3 regions of the Streptomyces sp. NPDC051569 genome follow, and region 2 is predicted to be linked to each of the others. Evidence: riboswitches for the same ligand, from Rfam matches in the RefSeq annotation. Region 2 holds a riboswitch; each other region holds the start of a gene.

Evidence for each region. A riboswitch is a leader RNA that binds a small molecule or an ion and turns the genes downstream of it on or off. The one in region 2 is predicted to bind thiamine pyrophosphate.
Region 1: linked by a shared signal. The riboswitch ahead of thiO (glycine oxidase ThiO) and the one ahead of ACIBAE_RS02770 (thiamine ABC transporter substrate binding subunit) in region 2 are both predicted to bind thiamine pyrophosphate.
Region 3: linked by a shared signal. The riboswitch ahead of thiC (phosphomethylpyrimidine synthase ThiC) and the one ahead of ACIBAE_RS02770 (thiamine ABC transporter substrate binding subunit) in region 2 are both predicted to bind thiamine pyrophosphate.

What each region holds. Positions count from the first base shown of each region.
Region 1 covers NZ_JBITDJ010000004.1:151,267-157,755, forward strand. Annotated here, with positions in the region: gene metF (methylenetetrahydrofolate reductase [NAD(P)H]) at 1-752, opposite strand, end outside; gene thiE (thiamine phosphate synthase) at 857-1,513, opposite strand; gene ACIBAE_RS08890 (Rv2175c family DNA-binding protein) at 1,610-1,975, opposite strand; gene ACIBAE_RS08895 (NAD(P)/FAD-dependent oxidoreductase) at 2,338-3,501, opposite strand; TPP riboswitch at 3,711-3,824, shown strand; gene thiO (glycine oxidase ThiO) at 3,822-5,099, shown strand; gene thiS (sulfur carrier protein ThiS) at 5,096-5,338, shown strand; gene ACIBAE_RS08910 (thiazole synthase) at 5,341-6,141, shown strand; gene pknB (Stk1 family PASTA domain-containing Ser/Thr kinase) at 6,167-6,489, shown strand, end outside.
Region 2 covers NZ_JBITDJ010000001.1:638,357-644,845, forward strand. Annotated here, with positions in the region: gene pyrH (UMP kinase) at 61-828, shown strand; gene frr (ribosome recycling factor) at 956-1,513, shown strand; gene ACIBAE_RS02760 (phosphatidate cytidylyltransferase) at 1,513-2,583, shown strand; gene rlmN (23S rRNA (adenine(2503)-C(2))-methyltransferase RlmN) at 2,757-3,869, shown strand; TPP riboswitch at 3,901-4,026, shown strand; gene ACIBAE_RS02770 (thiamine ABC transporter substrate binding subunit) at 4,112-5,212, shown strand; gene ACIBAE_RS02775 (ABC transporter permease) at 5,302-6,489, shown strand, end outside.
Region 3 covers NZ_JBITDJ010000006.1:165,823-172,311, reverse strand. Annotated here, with positions in the region: gene ACIBAE_RS12920 (LacI family DNA-binding transcriptional regulator) at 1-1,113, shown strand; gene ACIBAE_RS12915 (metallophosphoesterase) at 1,411-2,481, shown strand; gene thiC (phosphomethylpyrimidine synthase ThiC) at 2,561-4,390, opposite strand; TPP riboswitch at 4,383-4,527, opposite strand; gene ACIBAE_RS12905 (YibE/F family protein) at 4,598-6,001, shown strand; gene ACIBAE_RS12900 (SsgA family sporulation/cell division regulator) at 6,089-6,489, opposite strand, start outside.

The DNA.
Region 1 (6,489 bases), on a different contig from region 2:
ACGGAGAGCATCCGCTCTTTCAACTCGGCCGGGAACACAGCGGTGCTGAGCTGCGGCAGCCGCTCCAGCATCCTGACGCTCGTGACCGGCATGATCTCCGGAATGATCGGGGTGGCGCAACCGGCGGCGGCCACGCGATCACGCAGCCGCAGATAGCCATCGGGTTCGAAGAACATCTGCGTGATGGCGTAGTCGGCGCCGCCCCGGCACTTGTCCACGAAGTGCCGGATGTCGGTGTCCCAGTCCTCCGAGCGCGGGTGCATCTCGGGGAAGGCCGCGACGCCGACGCAGAAGTCCCCCGACTCCTTGATCAGCCTGACCAGTTCGGCGGCGTAGCGCACTCCCTCGGGGTGCTTGACCCACTCGCCCATGGGGTCGCCGGGCGGGTCGCCGCGCACGGCGAGGATGTTGCGGATTCCGGCGTCGGCGTACTGCCCGACCATGTTGCGCAGCTCCGCGACGGACTGCCCGACGGCCGTGAGGTGCGCGACCGGGGTGAGGGTCGTGTCCGAGGCGATCCGCTCGGTGGCCTTGACCGTGCCCGCGCGGGTGGAGCCGCCCGCGCCATAGGTCACGGAGACGAAGCTCGGCGCCACCGCTTCCACCCGGCGCAGTGCGTTCCAGAGGTTCCGCTCGCCCTTTTCGGTCTTGGGTGCCCAGAACTCGAACGAAAACGACGTCTTGTCGGTCGCGAGTAGATCACGCACGGTGCGTGCATGATCAGATCTGGTCGAAGCTGCGCCTAGGGCCATGTCTGCAGGCTATCGAGGGGGCGCCGGTCACCCCAACCGAACGGGGCGAAATTCCGGGAATGCCGGTTTCCCGTCCACGCCTCGGACACCCGCCGGTCACGGAGTCAGCCGGCGAGCTCCCCTTCCCTGACCCGCTTCGCCAGATCCGCCGTCGCCCCGGCCGGGTCATCGGCCTCGGTGATCGCCCGTACGACGACGATCCTGCGGGCGCCGGCCTCCAGCACCTGGTCGAGATTGCCGGCGTCGATCCCCCCGATCGCGAACCACGGCCGGGCGGCGGCGCGGGCCGAGGCGTACCGCACCAGATCGAGACCCGGCGCGTGGCGGCCGGGCTTGGTCGGAGTGGGCCAGCACGGGCCCGTACAGAAATAGTCGACGCCGGGCTGGACGGCCGCCGCGTCGACCTCGGCCTCGGCATGCGTGGAGCGGCCGATCAGCACCTCGTCCCCCAGGATCGCGCGGGCCGCCGGGACGGGCAGGTCACCCTGGCCCAGATGCAGCACGTCGGAGCGGACGGCATGCGCGACGTCGGCGCGGTCGTTCACGGCGAGAAGCACGCCGTGACGGCGGCAGGCGTCGGCGAAGATCTGGAGGTGTTCCAGCTCCTCGGCGGCCTCCATACCCTTGTCCCGCAGTTGCACGATGTCCACGCCGGACGAGAGCACGGCGTCGAGGAACTCGGCGAGGTCCCCCTGCCGCGCGCGGGCGTCCGTGCAGAGATAGAGCCGGGCGTCGGACAGCCGGGTTCGAGGCGTGGGCATGGGACGGTCCCCCCGTCGGTTCGGCGGCGTGCGGCGACGGCGGTGACCGTGCTCCGGTCGCCGCCGCGCCACCGCACACCGTGCGTGGTGATGTCGTCAGACGGCGAGCGCCTGGGCCCGGCGCTTCACCTCCGTGCCGCGATTCTCACTGAGCGCCTGCGCGGGCGTACCCGGCAGGCTCGGGTCGGGGGTGAAGAGCCACTCAAGCATCTCTTCGTCGGAGTAGCCGTCGTCCCTCAGAAGCGTCAGGGTCCCGGCGAGGCCCTTGACGACCTTGCTGCCGTCAATGAAGGCGGCGGGCACCTGAAGCGTCCTGTTCTCACCGCGGCGCACGGCGATCAGCTGGCCGTCCTTCACCAGCTGCCGCACGCGCGTCACCTCGATATCGAACATTTCGGCGATATCGGGCAGGTGGAGCCATGCGGGGACGAGAGCATCGATCTTTGCGTCAATCTCGGTCACAGGACAAGCGTGCCATCCCGGACCGACAGACGGTACCCAGGTCCCCCCGGAAGTGCTGACCCTTAGCCAGGGGGCGTGATGGGGCACCCAGAGTGCGTGGCTTCCAGGGCACCCGGGGTCCCCCCGGAAGTGCTCACCGTGAGCCAGGGGGCGTGATGGGGCACCCAGAGTGCGTGGCTTCCAGGGCACCCGGGGTCCCCCCGGAAGTGCTCACCGTGAGCCAGGGGGCGCGATGGGGCACCCAGAGTGCGTGGCTTCCAGCGCACCCGGGGTCCCCCCGGAAGTGCTCACCGTGAGCCAGGGGGCGCGATGTCCGTCGTGGGCCGGGCCGGGCCGGGGCGTGGAGCCGTGGCCTGGTCCCGTCAGAGCACCGCCTTCCGCAGCGCCACCGACGCGTCCGCCGCGCGCTCCGGATCCAGGCGGGCCTTCGCCTCGATCAGTTTGCGGCCCTGCGCCAGGTCACGGGGTCTTCCCACGGCGAGCAGGGCGACCAGGATCCCGTCCCGGAGCCACACCACCGACCAGGCCGCCTCCGCCGGGTCGCCGCGTCGCACCAGGGTGTCGGCGGCGGCGTGGTGGCCCGCGTACTGCACGAAGCGGCCGAACTGCTCGGACCAGAAGTACGGCACCGGGTCGTAGACCTGGTCGCTCTCGCCGACGATCTGGGCGGCGACCGTGCGCGGCCCCTGGAGAGCGTTGTCCCAGTGGTGGACGAGCAGTCGCTCACCGTAGCGGGCGGAGGGGAAGGAGGCGACGTCGCCGACCGCGTACACCTCGGGCAGTGAGGTCCGCAGCCGGTCGTCCGCCGTGACCGAACCGTCCGGGCCGAGGGCGATGCCCGAGCCGGTGAGCCAGCCCGTCGCGGGCCGCGCTCCGATGCCGACGACCACCGCGTCCGCCGGCAGCCGCCGTCCGTCCGCGAGGACCACCTCGCCGGGTCCGACCCCGGCCACCCGCGCCCGCGTGAGCAGTGCGGCGCCGCTCTCCGCGTACCAGTCGGCCATGGGGGCGGCCGCCTCGGGCGGCAGGACCCCCGCGAACGGCAGGTCCGCCGCCTCGACGACCGTCACGGCGCATCCGGCCGCGCGGGCGGCCGTCGCGAACTCCGCGCCGATCCATCCCGCGCCGACGACCACGATCTCGCTCCGCCGTTCCAGGACGGGCCGCAGCCGTTCGGCGTCGTCCAGCGTCCGCAGCAGATGGACGCCGGGCGCCCCCTCGGCGCCGGGCAGCGCGATCGGCTCCGCGCCGGTGGCGAGGACCAGCACGTCGTACGGGACGGGCCCGGCCGGGGTGTCGAGTTCCCGTGCGCCGGGGCGCAGCCCGGTCACCTCCAGGCCGAGCCGCAGCTCGACGGAGAGGCCCGCGAAGTCGATGTCGAAGGCCGGGCTGTCCCCCGTGCCCAGCAGGACCGCTTTGGAGAGCGGTGGCCGGTCGTACGGCTGATGCGGTTCGGCGCCGATGAGGGTGACGGGGCCGCCGTAGCCGTTCTCCCGGAGCGCCACGGCGGTCTGCACGCCCGCCATGCCCGCACCGACGATGACGACACGCGGCTGCTGTTCCGCCCGCGCCGGCCGCTCCGCCTGCCCCTGCTCTTCCGTTTGTCTCCGCTGCTCGCTCACCCGATCACCTTAAACAGCTGACATGCCGTCAGGAGAGTGGGTGCTGGTGCCGCGCCCGGCGATGGCCGCGACGGGGGCGAAGCTCGCCGGGAACGGCACTACGCTGGCCGGTGACACTACCTCGCGGGAGCCCGCACGCAGCGGGCTGAGAGGGAGGCTGGGACGGCCTCCGACCGTACGAACCTGATCCGGGTCATGCCGGCGAAGGGAGGGGCTGGACGCCCATGCAGGCATTCACGCGTCATCAAGGACCCGGTACGAGCGGCACGGGCTCCGACGTCCTTGTCGTCGGGGGCGGGATCATCGGTCTGGTCACCGCCTGGCGGGCGGCGCGGCGCGGGCTGCGGACCGCCGTCGCCGACCCCGATCCCGGCGGCGGGGCCGCCCGGGTCGCGGCGGGCATGCTCGCCGCCGTCACCGAACTCCACTACGGCGAGGAGACGTTGCTCGGCCTCAATCTGGCCTCCGCCGAGCGCTACCCCGCCTTCGTCGCCGAGCTGGAGGCCGCGAGCGGTCAGGACACCGGCTACCGCGCCTGCGGCACCCTCGCCGTCGCCCTCGACGCGGACGACCGCGCCCTCCTGCGCGAGCTGCACGCCCTCCAGCAGCGCTCCGGCCTCACGTCCGAGTGGCTCACCGGGCGCGAATGCCGGCGCCTGGAGCCGATGCTCGCGCCGGGTGTGCGCGGCGGGCTGCGCGTGGACGGGGACCACCAGATCGATCCGCGCAGGCTGGCGGCGGCCCTGGTGACGGCGTGCGAGCGGGCCGGCGTCGTCTTCCACCGTGCCTGGGCCGAGCGGCTCACCGTCGTACGGGACCGGGCCGTGGGCGCCGTCCTGGCCGGCGGCCTCGCGCTCACCGCCGACCAGGTGGTGCTGGCGGGCGGAAGCCTCAGCGGCCGGCTCGGAGGCGTACCGGACGAGGTGCGTCCGCCGGTACGGCCCGTCAAGGGCCAGGTGCTGCGGCTGAGCGTGCCCCGCCCGTACGCGCCGTTCCTGTCCCGGACGGTACGGGCGGTGGTGCGCGGCAGCCAGGTCTACCTGGTGCCGCGCGCGAACGGTGAGCTGGTGGTCGGCGCCACCAGCGAAGAGCTCGGCTGGGACACCTCGGTCACGGCGGGCGGGGTGTACGGGCTGCTGCGGGACGCCCATGACCTGGTGCCCGGCATCACCGAACTGCCCCTCGTCGAGACCCGTGCGGGGCTGCGCCCCGGATCGCCGGACAACGCCCCGCTGCTCGGTCCGACCGCGCTGCCCGGCCTGCATCTGGCCACCGGCCACTTCCGCAACGGGGTGCTGCTCACGCCCATCACCGGCGAGGTGATGGCCACCGTGCTGGCCACCGGCGAACTCCCCGAAGAGGCCCGGCCGTTCACCCCCCGGCGCTTCCCGCCCGGCGTCCGCACCGCCCCCGCCGTCCCCGCCGGCACATCAGCCGCCACGCCGGCCGCAACGTCAGCCGCGACGTCAGCCGCCTCCGAATGTCAGGAGCAGCCCGCATGAGCCGTACCCGTACGCACTCCGGTGCCGAGAACGTGACCGTGACCGTCTCCGTGAACGGCGAGCCGCGCGAGCTGGCCGCCGGCACCACGCTCGGCGCGCTGGTCGCGGCTCTCACCCCCGCGCCCTCGGGTGTCGCCGCCGCTGTCAACGAAACGGTCGTCCCGCGCGGGCACTGGTCCGCCACCCCGCTCGGGGACGGCGACCGTGTCGAAGTCCTCACCGCCGTCCAGGGAGGCTGACCATGGCCGACGACCCGCTCACCATCGGTTCCACCACCTTCGGCTCGCGGCTGATCATGGGCACGGGCGGGGCACCCAGCCTCGACGTACTGGAACGCTCGCTGGCCGCCTCGGGCACCGAACTCACCACGGTCGCGATGCGCCGCCTGGACCCCACGGTCCAGGGCTCCGTCCTCTCCGTGCTCGGCTCCCTGGGCATCCGCGCCCTGCCCAACACGGCCGGCTGCTTCACCGCCGGGGAAGCCGTCCTCACCGCCCGGCTGGCCCGCGAGGCGCTCTCCACCGACTGGATCAAGCTGGAGGTGGTCGCGGACGAGCGCACCCTGCTCCCCGACCCGATCGAGCTGCTGGAGGCGGCGGAGACACTGGTCGACGACGGCTTCACGGTCCTCCCGTACACCAATGACGATCCGGTGCTCGCCCGGAGACTGGAGGACGTGGGGTGCGCCGCGATCATGCCGCTCGGCTCGCCGATCGGCTCCGGACTCGGCATCCGCAATCCGCACAACTTCCAGCTGATCGTGGAGCAGGCGGGCGTGCCGGTGATCCTGGACGCGGGCGCCGGTACCGCCTCGGACGCGGCGCTCGCCATGGAGCTGGGCTGCGCCGCCGTGATGCTGGCCTCGGCGGTCACCCGCGCCCAGGAGCCGGTGCTGATGGCCGGGGCGATGCGCCACGCGGTGACGGCGGGCCGCCTCGCCCACCGCGCGGGGCGTATCCCCCGCCGCCACTTCGCGACGGCTTCCTCCCCCATGGACGGTCTGCCGGCCTGGGATCCGGAACGGCCGTCTTTCGTGGGCTAGAAGAACCAGCTCGTAGACTCAGGGGGTGGATACGACCCTTCAGGACCCTCTCGTCGGGCAGCTGCTCGACGGCCGCTACCGCGTCGATGCGCGCATCGCCGTCGGCGGCATGGCCACGGTCTACCGGGCCCTCGACACCCGGCTCGACCGGGTGCTGGCTCTGAAGGTGATGCATCCGGCGCTCGCCACCGATGTCACCTTCGTGGAGCGCTTCATCCGGGAGGCCAAGTCGGTGGCCCGGCTGGCGCACCCCAACGTGGTCGCCGTGTTCGACCAGGGCGCGGACGGGGCGTACGTCTATCTGGCGATGGAGTACGTCGAGGGCTGCACCCTGCGTGACGTGCTGCG
Region 2 (6,489 bases):
CACAGGGAACCGCAAGGACCCCGGCAATGGCCTTCTTCGTATGCGCACGAGGAGATCTCCATGGAACAGGCCGACAAGAGCGACGACGGCAAGAGCGTCGGCAAGGGCGCCGGCCGCTTCATGCTGAAGCTGTCAGGTGAGGCGTTCGCCGGCGGCGGAGCACTCGGCGTCGACCCCGACGTCGTACACGCCATCGCCCGCGAGATCGCCGCCGTCGTCCGCGACGGCGCCCAGATCGCGGTCGTCATCGGCGGTGGCAACTTCTTCCGGGGCGCCGAGCTCCAGCAGCGCGGCATGGACCGGGCCCGCTCCGACTACATGGGCATGCTCGGTACGGTCATGAACTGCCTGGCCCTCCAGGACTTCCTGGAGAAGGAAGGCATCGACTCCCGCGTCCAGACGGCCATCACCATGGGCCAGGTCGCGGAGCCGTACATCCCGCTGCGCGCCGTACGCCACCTGGAGAAGGGGCGTGTCGTCATCTTCGGCGCCGGCATGGGTATGCCGTACTTCTCCACCGACACCACCGCCGCCCAGCGCGCCCTGGAAATCGACGCCGAGGCGCTGCTGATGGGCAAGAACGGTGTGGACGGGGTCTACGACTCCGACCCCAAGACCAACCCCGGAGCGGTCAAGTTCGACGCGCTGGAGTACAGCGAGGTGATCGCCGGCGATCTGCGGGTCGCCGACATGACCGCGATCACGCTGTGCCAGGACAACAAGCTGCCGATCCTCGTCTTCGAATTGCTGGCCGAGGGCAATATCGCGCGCGCGGTCAAGGGTGAGAAGATCGGCACGCTCGTGAGCGACCAGGGCACCCGGTCCTGATCCGGGTCGGCCCCGCACGAGGATGGACAGAGCCCTGCCGGTCGGACACCGTGCAGGACACAACGCGACGCAGGTTCCGCCGGCCCAGTAGCACTCCGGGCCCACTCAAGACACGCAGGAGCAAGTGGTGATCGAAGAGACCCTCCTCGAGGCCGAGGAGAAGATGGAGAAGGCCGTCCTCGTCGCCAAAGACGACTTCGCCGCCATCCGCACCGGCCGGGCGCACCCGGCGATGTTCAACAAGATCGTGGCGGACTACTACGGTGCCCTCACCCCGATCAACCAGCTGGCGTCGTTCGCCGTGCCCGAGGCGCGGATGACCGTGGTGACCCCGTTCGACAAGAGCGCGCTGCGCAACATCGAGCAGGCGATCCGCGACTCCGACCTCGGTGTCAACCCGAGCAACGACGGCAACATCATCCGGGTGGTGTTCCCGGAGCTGACCCAGGACCGCCGCAAGGAGTTCATCAAGGTCGCCAAGACCAAGGCCGAGGACTCGAAGATCTCGATCCGCGCCGTCCGCCGCAAGGCCAAGGAGACCATCGACAAGCTGGTCAAGGACGGCGAGGTCGGCGAGGACGAGGGACGCCGCGCGGAGAAGGAGCTCGACGACACGACCGCGAAGTATGTCGCGCAGGTCGACGAGCTGCTCAAGAACAAGGAAGCCGAGCTGCTCGAAGTCTGATGAACGACTCTTCCTGGGGCGCCCCGCCGACAGCCGGTCACCGGCGACCGCCCGACCAGGGGGCTGCCCCGGCGGGTCCCGCATACGATGAGCATCCCGCACAGCAGACTCGGCCCATGCCCATCGTGCCCGACGGACCCGCCGGCGGCGGGGACCAGGATGACCACCGGGGGGCTGCTCGGCCGGGCGGCCCCCTGTTCCGCGACGAGATTCCGCAGGAGCCCATGGCCGCCCCTATGCCGCCGCCGCCCAAGAAGCGGGCCGGACGTGACCTGCGAGCGGCCATAGGGGTCGGTGTCGGACTCGGCGCGGTGGTCGTGGCCTCGCTCTTCATCGTCAAGGCGGTGTTCGTCGGTGTCGTGGCGGTCGCCGTGGTCGTCGGGCTGTGGGAGCTGACCTCCCGGCTCGACGAGAAGAAGGGCATCAAGGCCCCGCTCGTACCGCTGGCCGTCGGCGGCGCCGCGATGGTGGTCGCCGGGTACGCGAGCGGTGCGGAGGGGGCATGGGTCGCGATGGCCCTCACCGCCCTCGCGGTGCTGGTCTGGCGGATGACGGCGCCGCCCGAGGGGTACCTCAGGGACGTCACGGCCGGGGTCTTCGCCGCGTTCTACGTACCCTTCCTGGCCACGTTCGTCGCACTGATGCTGACGGCGGACGACGGTGCGCGCCGGGTGCTGATGTTCCTGGTGCTCACGGTCGTCAGCGACACCGGCGCGTACGCGGTCGGCTGGCGTTTCGGCAAGCACAAGCTCGCGCCGCGCATCAGCCCGGGCAAGACCAGGGAAGGGCTGATCGGAGCCGTCGCCTTCGCGATGGCGGCCGGTGCGCTCTGCATGCAGTTCCTGATCGACGACGGGGTCTGGTGGCAGGGGCTGCTGATCGGCCTGGCCGTCGCGGCCAGTGCCACGCTCGGCGATCTCGGCGAGTCCATGATCAAGCGGGATCTCGGCATCAAGGACATGGGCACGCTGCTGCCGGGTCACGGCGGCATCATGGACCGGCTCGACTCCCTGCTGCCCACGGCGCCGGTCGTCTGGCTGCTGCTGGTGCTCTTCGTCGGCTCGGGCTGAGCGACACCGGTTACCCTGAAAGGGCTCGCCGCTCCAGGGCGGCGGGCCTTTTTCGTCCCCGCGGCTGCGGGGACGCCCCCGTGAGGTCTCCCGGCGCCGGCAGCGTCCTGCCGTCCTCCCCGTGTCAGCGGGGGGATCCGCCCGGCCTCGCCGCACCGAGGAGATTGCTTTTCATGGCCCCGCCGACCCCCGGAGAACTCACTTTCGTCGCGCCCCGCGGAGTCAAGAAGCCGCCGCGGCACCTCGCCGACCTCACCCCCGAGGAACGCCGCGAGGCCGTCGCCGCGATCGGTGAGAAGGCGTTCCGCGCCAAGCAGCTGTCGCAGCATTACTTCGCGCGCTACGCGCACGACCCCGAGCAGTGGACCGACATCCCGGCGGGCTCCCGCCAGAAGCTCGCGACGGAACTGCTGCCCGACCTGATGTCGGTGGTACGGCACATCTCCACCGACGACGACACCACCCGCAAGACGCTCTGGCGGATGCACGACGGCACGCTCGTCGAGTCCGTGCTGATGCGCTACCCGGACCGGGTCACCATGTGCATCTCCTCGCAGGCGGGCTGCGGGATGAACTGCCCGTTCTGCGCGACCGGACAGGCGGGCCTGGACCGCAACCTGTCCACCGCCGAGATCGTGCACCAGATCGTGGACGGCATGCGCGCCCTGCGCGACGGTGAGGTCCCCGGCGGCCCCGCCCGGCTGTCCAACATCGTCTTCATGGGCATGGGCGAGCCGCTCGCCAACTACAAGCGGGTGGTCGGCGCGATCCGCCGGCTGACCGACCCGGAGCCCGACGGCCTGGGCCTGTCGCAGCGCGGGATCACCGTGTCGACCGTGGGCCTGGTGCCGGCGATGCTGCGCTTCGCCGACGAGGGCTTCAAGTGCCGCCTCGCGGTTTCCCTGCACGCCCCGGACGACGAGCTGCGCGACACGCTCGTCCCCGTCAACACCCGCTGGAAGGTCCGGGAGGTGCTGGACGCCGCGTGGGAGTACGCGGAGAAGTCCGGTCGCCGTATCTCGATCGAGTACGCGCTGATCCGCGACATCAACGACCAGGCGTGGCGCGGTGACCGGCTGGGCCGGCTGCTCAAGGGCAAGCGCGTGCACGTCAACCTGATCCCGCTCAACCCGACCCCCGGGTCGAAGTGGACGGCGTCCCGCCCCGAGGACGAGAAGGCGTTCGTCGAGGCGATCGCGGCCCATGGTGTGCCGGTGACCGTGCGGGACACCCGAGGCCAGGAGATCGACGGAGCGTGTGGTCAGCTGGCCGCGACGGAGCGCTGACGCCGGGGTACTCTGAGCCCGCACACATCAGATATTCCGACAGGGGAGCGCCACAGCGCTGAGAGTGCGGCATATGTCCGTGAGAACGGGCAGCGGCCGCAGACCCTCTGAACCTCGCCCAGGTCATTCTGGGTAGGAAGTTCGGACACCACTCAAGCTGTTGCGCCCTGCCCGCCTTCCGGTCCTTCCGGGCGGCCGGGCAGGGCCGCGTCTTCTCCTGGACATCCCAGGAGGAAATTTCCGTGAGCACCACCAGAAAGATGGCGGTCGCCGCGATCGCCGCCGCGCTCGGCGTCTCGACCTTGGCCGCGTGCGGCACTTCCGGCGACTCCGGCTCGTCCGGCGAGGGCGGCGGGAAGCGGTCCAGGACCGTCACGCTCGTCAGCCACGACTCGTTCAACGCCTCTCCTTCCGTGCTGAAGGAGTTCACCCAGGAGACCGGTTACACGGTCAAGGTGCTCAAGAGCGGTGACGCCGGCGAGGCGCTCAACAAGGAGATCCTCACCAAGGGCTCGCCGCAGGGCGATGTCTTCTTCGGCGTCGACAACACCCTGCTCTCCCGGGCCCTCGACAACGGTCTGTTCACGCCGTACCAGGCGAAGGGCCTCGACCAGGTCGCCGCCGGCACCCAGCTCGACCGGGCCGAGCACCGGGTCACCCCGATCGACACCGGCGACATCTGCGTCAATTACGACAAGAAGTACTTCGCGGACAAGAAGCTCGCGCCGCCGGCGTCCTTCGACGACCTGATCAAGCCCCGGTACAAGAACCTGCTCGTCACCGAGAACCCGGCGACGTCCTCGCCCGGCCTCGGCTTCCTCCTCGGCACGGTCGCCGCACAGGGCGACGCCGGCTGGAAGACGTACTGGTCGAAGCTGAAGGCCAACGGCGTCCAGGTCGTCGACAGCTGGGAGCAGGCCTACAACGAGAACTTCTCCGGCTCGGCGGGCGGCAGGAAGGCCAAGGCGGACCGGCCGCTGGTCGTCTCGTACGCCTCCAGCCCCCCGGTCGAGGTGCTGTACGGGGACCCGCGGCCGACGACGGCCCCGACCGGGGTCGCCACCGGCACCTGCTTCCGGCAGATCGAGTTCGCGGGCCTGCTCACCGGCGCGAAGAACGAGACCGGTGGCAAGGCCCTGCTGGACTTCCTGATCAGCAAGAAGTTCCAGGCGGACATGCCGCTGAACATGTTCGTGAACCCGGTGGTCGAGGACGTCCAGCTGCCGGAGCTCTTCACCAAGTTCGGCGCGACCGTCGAGCGGCCCGAGACCGTGGCCCCCGACAAGATCGCCGCCAACCGTGAGCAGTGGATCGAGACGTGGTCCTCACTCGTCGTGAAGTAGCCACGGAAGCCACCGCCGGAGCCGCCGCCGGAGCCACCGCCGGAGCGCCGGCCCGGCGCGGGAAGGGGAACGCGGTGCGGCTCGGCCTGATGGCCGTGCCCGCCGCGTTCTTCGCGGTCTTCTTCGCCTACCCCGTGGCGGCGATCCTCGGCCGCGGGCTGAGGAGCGACGGCGTCTGGCAGTTCGACCGGATCGGCGAGGTGCTGAGCCGGCCCGACATCCTCGGTGTCCTGTGGTTCACCACCTGGCAGGCGCTCGTCTCCACGGTCCTCACCCTCCTGATCGCGCTCCCCGGCGCGTACGTCTTCGCCCGCTTCGACTTCCCCGGCAAGCAGCTGCTGCGCGCGGTCGTCACCGTGCCGTTCGTGCTGCCGACCGTCGTCGTCGGCACCGCCTTCCTGGCGCTGCTCGGCCGTGGCGGGCTGCTCGACGAACTGTGGGGCGTACGCCTCGACACCACCGTCTGGGCGATCCTCCTCGCGCACGTCTTCTTCAACTACGCGGTGGTCGTCCGGACCGTCGGCGGCCTCTGGTCGCAGCTCGACCCGCGCCAGGAGGAAGCCGCGCGGGTACTCGGCGCCGGCCGGCTCACGGCCTGGTGGCGGGTGACGCTGCCCGCGCTCGCCCCCGCCGTCGCGGCGGCCGCCCTGATGGTCTTCCTCTTCACCTTCACCTCCTTCGGAGTCGTCCAGATCCTCGGCGGACCCGCCTACTCCACCCTGGAGGTGGAGATCTACCGGCAGACCGCGCAGCTGCTCGCCCTGCCCACCGCCGCCGTCCTGACGCTGACGCAGTTCGCGGCGGTCGGCGCGATCCTGGCGGTGCACGCCTGGACCGTACGGCGGCGGGAGACCGCACTGAAGCTGGTCGACCCGGCCGGGACCGCGAGCCGGCCCCGGGGCGCCGGGCAGTGGGCGCTGCTCGGCGGGGTGCTCGCCACCGTGGCCGTGCTGATCGTGCTGCCGCTCGCGGTGCTGATCGAGCGCTCCTTCGACGGTCCGGGAGGATACGGCTTCGCCTTCTACCGGGCGCTCGGCTCCGCCGGGGCGAGCGGCGGCACGTTCCTCGTACCCCCGCTGGCGGCGGTCGGGAACTCCCTGCGGTACGCCCTCGTCGCCACGGCCATCGCCCTGGTCGTGGGCGGTCTGGCCGCCGCCGCGCTCACCCGGCGCGCCGGCCGCCTCGTGCGCGGCTTCGACGCGCTGCTGATGCTGCCGCTCGGCGTCTCCGCCGTGACCGTCGGCTTCGGTTTCCTGATCACTCTCGACAAGCCGCCG
Region 3 (6,489 bases), on a different contig from region 2:
ATGACAGCAGCAGGGAAACACCAGGTGAGCCGGACGGACACAACCCGCCGGGGAAGCCGGCAAGGTCGGGCGGGCATCCGGGACGTGGCCGCCGCAGCCGGTGTCTCCATCACGACCGTCTCGGACGCGCTCAACGGCAAGGGCCGGTTACCCGACGCCACCCGACGCCATGTCCGAGAGGTCGCCGAGCGCCTCGGCTACCGGCCATCCGCCGCGGCTCGAACCCTCCGTACCGGCAAATCGGGCCTTATCGGCCTGACCGTGACGACGTACGGGGATGAACCTTTCACCTTCACCGAGTTCGCCTACTTCGCCGAGATGGCCAGGGCCGCGACATCGGCCGCGCTCGCCCGCGGCTACGCCCTCGTCATTCTCCCCGCCACCTCCCGCCATGACGTCTGGTCGAACGTCGCCCTCGACGGCACCGTCGTCATCGACCCCTCCGACCACGACCCCGTGGTCACCGAACTCGTCCGCCAGGGCCTGCCCGTCGTCTCCGACGGCCGGCCGGCGGGCACCCTCCCCGTCACCGCCTGGGTCGACAACGACCACGAGGCGGCCGTCCTCGACCTCCTCGACCATCTCGCCGCCGCCGGAGCCCGCAGGATCGGCCTGCTCACCGGCACCACCACGGACACCTACACCCGGCTCTCCACCACCGCCTATCTGCAGTGGTGCGAGCGCGTGGGCCAGGACCCGGTCTACGAGTCCTACCCCGCGCACGACCCGTGCGCGGGGGCCGTCGCCGCCGACCGGCTCCTGGCCAGGCCCGACCGCCCCGACGCCGTCTATGGGCTCTTCGATCCCAACGGCACCGACCTGCTCGCCGCCGCCCGGCGGTACGGGCTGCGCGTCCCTGAGGACCTGCTGCTCGTCTGCTGCAGCGAGTCCACCGTGTACGCCTCCACCGAACCGCCCATCACGACCCTCTCGCTCAAACCGCGCCGTATCGGCACCGCCGTCATCCAGCTCCTCATCGACGCCATCGAAGGGATCAATACCGACCACCCGGTCGAGCAGGTGATACCGACCGAGCTGATCGTCCGGACCTCCTCCCAACGGCGCCCACCCCGCACCACGGTCAGCGCTCCCCGGTCCCCCGCAGGCGATTGACCGACGTCCGTACGGGTGACTGACCCACGCTCGTACGGGTAACCGCGCGCCGCCCCTGCGGGAACAACCGCCTTCCTCGCAGGGGCCGGTCAAAGGACTCGGCCTTGCACATTCCGGATGATCGGCGCAAAAACATCCGGTGAACCGGAGGTGCGACCGGATTCACCACCCCGGGTGCGTCACACAAGAGGGCCCGCGTTCCTATGATGGGCGCACGACACCACAGACCTTCCTTACCTCCGGCGGGCTCATCCCCATCCGGCCAGGCGGGCCTGAGGGGTGTACGGCGGCGCGACGGTGGTGGAGGGGTCGATGACACAGGGGGCCGGCCAGGAACCCGTGGTGCGGACGGCGACGTCGCGTGACTTCCGCGTCCCGCCATACGCGCAGGTTCCCGTGCAGTCCGGGCATCCGGGCAACGCCGTCCCGGACGACGAGCTGCCGGAGGACTACACACCCACCGAACGCGACCTCCCGGTGATCAACCGGGACGACAGCCTCCACGTGCACGCCGACCCCGGCGACACGTCCGTGGACGGCGGCCGCGGCCCGCTCTATGTCGTGGGCGACGTCCACGGCTATCTCGACGAACTCCTCGGCGCCCTGGCGGAACAGGGCCTCGTCGATGCCGAAGGGCACTGGGCAGCCGGCACCGCCCGCCTCTGGTTCCTCGGTGACTTCACCGACCGCGGCCCCGACGGCATCGGCGTCATCGACCTCGTGATGCGGCTCTCCGCCGAAGCGGCTGCCGCCGGCGGCTACTGCAAGGCCCTGATGGGGAACCACGAGCTGCTGCTCGTCGGCGCCAAACGGTTCGCCGACACCCCCGTCAACTCCGGGGCGGGCACCGCCACCTTCCAGGCCGCCTGGCTGCTCAACGGCGGCCAGCGGAGCGATATGGAGCGCCTCCAGGACGTCCATCTGCAGTGGATGTCACGCCTCGACGCGGTCGTCGAGGAGGACGGGCATCTGCTGATGCACTCCGACACGACCGCCTACCTGGATTACGGATCCAGCATCGAGGACGTCAACGACACCGTCCACCAGATCCTCACGCGCAACGACGCGGACGAATGCTGGGAGCTGTTCCGCAAGCTCACCAAACGCTTCGCATTCCGTGATGACGGCCCGGAGGCCGTTCAGGAACTGCTCTCCCGATACGGCGGTCAGCGCATCGTCCACGGCCACAGTCCGATTCCCTATCTACTCGGCGAAGTCGGTACCGAAGACGCCTCGGACGACGAGGGCGGTACGGGACCGTTGGTCCAAGGGCCGCACGTATATGCCGACGGACTTGCCATCGCCATGGACGGAGGCGTGACCATGGCGGGAAAACTGCTGGTCGTCCGGCTTCCCCTGGGCAACTGATCGGCGGCCCGGACCACCGGCCGGAGTAACCCCCGGCCGGGTCCGGACAGCGACGGCCGCCCCCGGCCCGCCCAGTTGCCTACTCGGCGAGCGGCAGATACACGCGATTGCCGGCTGCGGCGAACTCCTTGGACTTCTGGGCCATAGCGGCCTCGATACCCGCTTCGGTCCGAACGTCCGCTTCGCTCTCGACTCGCCTCTCCGCCGTCTCCGGATCGCCGCCGTGGCGACGCCTGATGTCCTGCGAGATCTTCATCGAGCAGAACTTGGGGCCACACATCGAACAGAAATGCGCAGTCTTGGCCGGCTCGGCCGGGAGCGTCTCGTCGTGGAACTCCCTGGCCGTGTCCGGGTCAAGGGCCAGGTTGAACTGGTCCTCCCAGCGGAACTCGAAACGGGCGTCGGACAGCGCGTCGTCCCAGTCCTGCGCTCCCGGGTGGCCCTTGGCGAGATCCGCCGCATGGGCCGCGATCTTGTAGGTGATGACACCGGTCTTGACGTCGTCGCGGTCCGGAAGGCCGAGGTGTTCCTTGGGGGTGACGTAGCAGAGCATCGCCGTGCCCCACCACGCGATCATCGCGGCGCCGATGCCGGAGGTGATGTGGTCGTAGGCCGGGGCCACATCGGTCGTCAGCGGGCCGAGTGTGTAGAACGGCGCTTCCTCGCAGATCTCCTGCTGCAGGTCGATATTTTCCTTGATCTTGTGCATCGGCACATGGCCCGGCCCCTCGATCATCGTCTGTACGCCGAAGCGCTTGGCGGTCGCGTTCAGCTCACCCAGGGTGCACAGCTCAGCGAACTGCGCCTCGTCGTTGGCGTCCGCGATGGAGCCTGGCCGCAGGCCGTCGCCGAGGGAGTACGTCACGTCGTAGGTCGCGAGAATCTCGCAGAGTTCCTCGAAGTTCTCGTACAGGAACGACTCCCTGTGGTGCGCGAGACACCAGGCGGCCATGATCGAGCCGCCGCGCGAGACGATGCCCGTCTTGCGGCGGGCGGTGAGCGGCACGTACCGCAGCAGGACACCGGCGTGGACCGTCATGTAGTCGACGCCCTGCTCGGCCTGCTCGATGACCGTGTCCTTGTAGATGTCCCAGGTCAGCTCCTCGGCCTTGCCGTCGACCTTTTCCAGTGCCTGATAGAGCGGTACCGTCCCGATGGGGACCGGGGAGTTGCGCAGCACCCACTCGCGCGTGGTGTGGATGTTGCGGCCCGTGGAGAGGTCCATGACCGTGTCCGCGCCCCAGCGGGTCGCCCAGGTCGTCTTCTCCACCTCCTCCTCGATGGAGGAGGTGACGGCGGAGTTCCCGATGTTCGCGTTGACCTTCACCAGAAATCGCTTCCCGATGATCATCGGCTCGATTTCCGGGTGATTGACATTGGCCGGCAGAACGGCGCGGCCTGCGGCGATCTCTTCCCGGACCAGCTCCGGGAGGACGTTCTCGCGGATCGCGACGTACTCCATCTCCGGGGTGATGACACCACGGCGGGCGTACGCGAGCTGCGTCACGGCCTGTCCGTCCCGGCTCCGGCGCGGCCGGCGCGGTCGGCCCGGGAAGACGGCGTCGAGGTTGCGCAGTCCCCCGCCCGGAGAGGTGTGCTTGAGTCCGTCGTCCTCAGGGCGGACCCGGCGGCCCGCGTAGGCCTCGGTGTCACCACGGCCAACGATCCAGTCCTCCCGCAGTGGCGCGAGGCCAAGGCGTACATCGGTCTCGACGGTCGGGTCGGTGTAAGGGCCCGACGTGTCGTACAGCGTCACGTCCGTGCCGTTGGTGAGGTGCACTTGACGGACGGGCACCTGGAGATCCGGGCGTGAACCCGCGACATATCCCTTGTGCCAGCCGATGGATCGACGGGCCTCGCCCGGATGCTCCGAGCCGGAGGCAGGCGTGTGTGCGTCCTGAACGGTCATGAGACCTACTCCCTACGCCGGCATTACCCGGTAACAGGTTCAGCGGTCGGCGCAGCGCAGGCGTCCAGGGGATGTCCCTGGGACCGCACAGTCAGCGCCCTCTCAGCCCGGTGCTCCGAGCTCCCGCGTGTGCAAAGGTGACTCCACGCTAATGCCATATCGGGCGCGCTGACCAGGGGGCCTCTCTCTTCTTGCGATGATCGGTCGGTGACCTCACCTCAGCAGACCCACGAAGCGCATGGCCACTCGCACAGTCATGGGCCCGCCGAACCGGTTTCCCGGCACCTCCGCAAGGTCATCGCGGCGGTCCTGATCCCGTTCGCGACCGCCGTGGTCGTCGGGCTCGCCATGCTCTGGCCGGGCGGCACACCGGCGCACGAGCGCACCGGTGTCGGTTTCGACCGGCAGACCCAGCAGGGCCACGTGGTGAGGATCGAGCAGCTCGACTGTCAGGACGCCAACGGGTCGCAGCTGCCGTCGACCGGCGGCCCCTCGACATCCGGGGGCAGTGCGACGCAGCGGTCCGGGAGCGGGGAATGCAAGAAGGCGACGATCGAGGTCACGACCGGCAAGGAGAAGGGACGGACCTTCATCGAGGTCGTCCAGCCGGACGCCCCGCGGCAGTTTCACGTGAAACAGGGGGTGGTGGTCGCTTACGCCCCCGATGCGCCCCACGATCTCCAGTACTCGGTGACCGATGTGAACCGTGAGTTCCCGATGGCTCTGCTGGCCGGGATCTTCGCGCTCGCGGTGGTCCTGGTGGGGCGGATGCGCGGTGTGATGGCGCTGATCGCGCTCGCCGTCTCCTTCGCCGTGCTGACGCTGTTCATCCTGCCCGCGATTCTGCAGGGCTCGAATCCACTGATCGTCGCGGTGGTCGGCGCGAGCGCCATCATGCTGACCGCCCTCTATATGTGCCACGGTCTGACGGCCCGTACGTCGGTCGCCGTCCTCGGCACCCTGGTCTCTCTCCTGCTGATCGGGCTGCTGGGGTCGCTCTTCATCGGCTGGGCGAGCCTGAGCGGGAACACCGACGACAACACCGGCCTCATCCACGGCCTCTATCCCGAGATCGACATGAGCGGTCTTCTCCTGGCGGGCGTCATCATCGGCTCGCTCGGTGTTCTCGACGATGTGACGGTGACGCAGACCTCGGCAGTCTGGGAGCTGCACCGGGCCGATCCGTCGATGGGCCCCCGCGCCCTCTACCGGGCGGCCATCCGGATCGGCCGGGATCACATCGCGTCGGTGGTCAATACGCTCGTGCTCGCCTACGCGGGCGCCGCACTCCCTCTTCTGCTGCTCTTCTCCATCGCGCAGTCGAGTGTGGGAGCAGTCGCCAACAGCGAGCTGGTGGCAGAGGAAATCGTACGAACCCTGGTGGGCTCGATCGGCCTGGTCGCGTCAGTTCCGGTGACTACGGCGCTGGCCGCACTGGTGGTTTCCGCCGACCGGCCCGCGTCCTCCGGAACACAGTCCGCAGGGCAGGGGTCGGCGGCACCAGGGCCGGCAGCACCGGGTCCGACATCGCGGGGGCCGGTGCCCGCCGTGCCTGAGCAGGGCGCGGCGGTACGCGGACCCGGTGGCCGGGGACGGCGCCGTAAGAAGTAGGCCGCACCGGCCGAAGCACCCCTGCGCCCCCTCGACCGGATCCGCTCGACCGGATCCGCTCAGCCGGATCCGCTCAGCCGGATCCGCTCAGCCGGCGTTCTCCTCGGCGAGGATGCGGCCGAGCGCCTCCTCCAGATTGCCCTCGAAGTCACCCAGCGTGCGCTCCTGCCCGAGCGGAACCAATCGGTCCGTCCGGTCGAGGAAGGCCACGAGCGGTGCGGCACTCACCCGGAACAGCGCGTGGTCATCACCGACCTGGAGCCGGATATGGACATCGGAGAGATCTTCGGGCGCGGTCGGGGCGATGTGCACATCGCCGTCACCACTGGGCGTGTTGATGCCGTCGAGCAGCAGTTCGCGTCCGAATGTCCAGGTGACAGGGGCATCGCCGGGCAGATGGAAGGTCATTCGCACCGCGTAGGGATCCCCCATCTCATAGTGCAGTTCCACCGGGATCCGGAACGAAAGCTCCTCGGAGACGAGGAAGC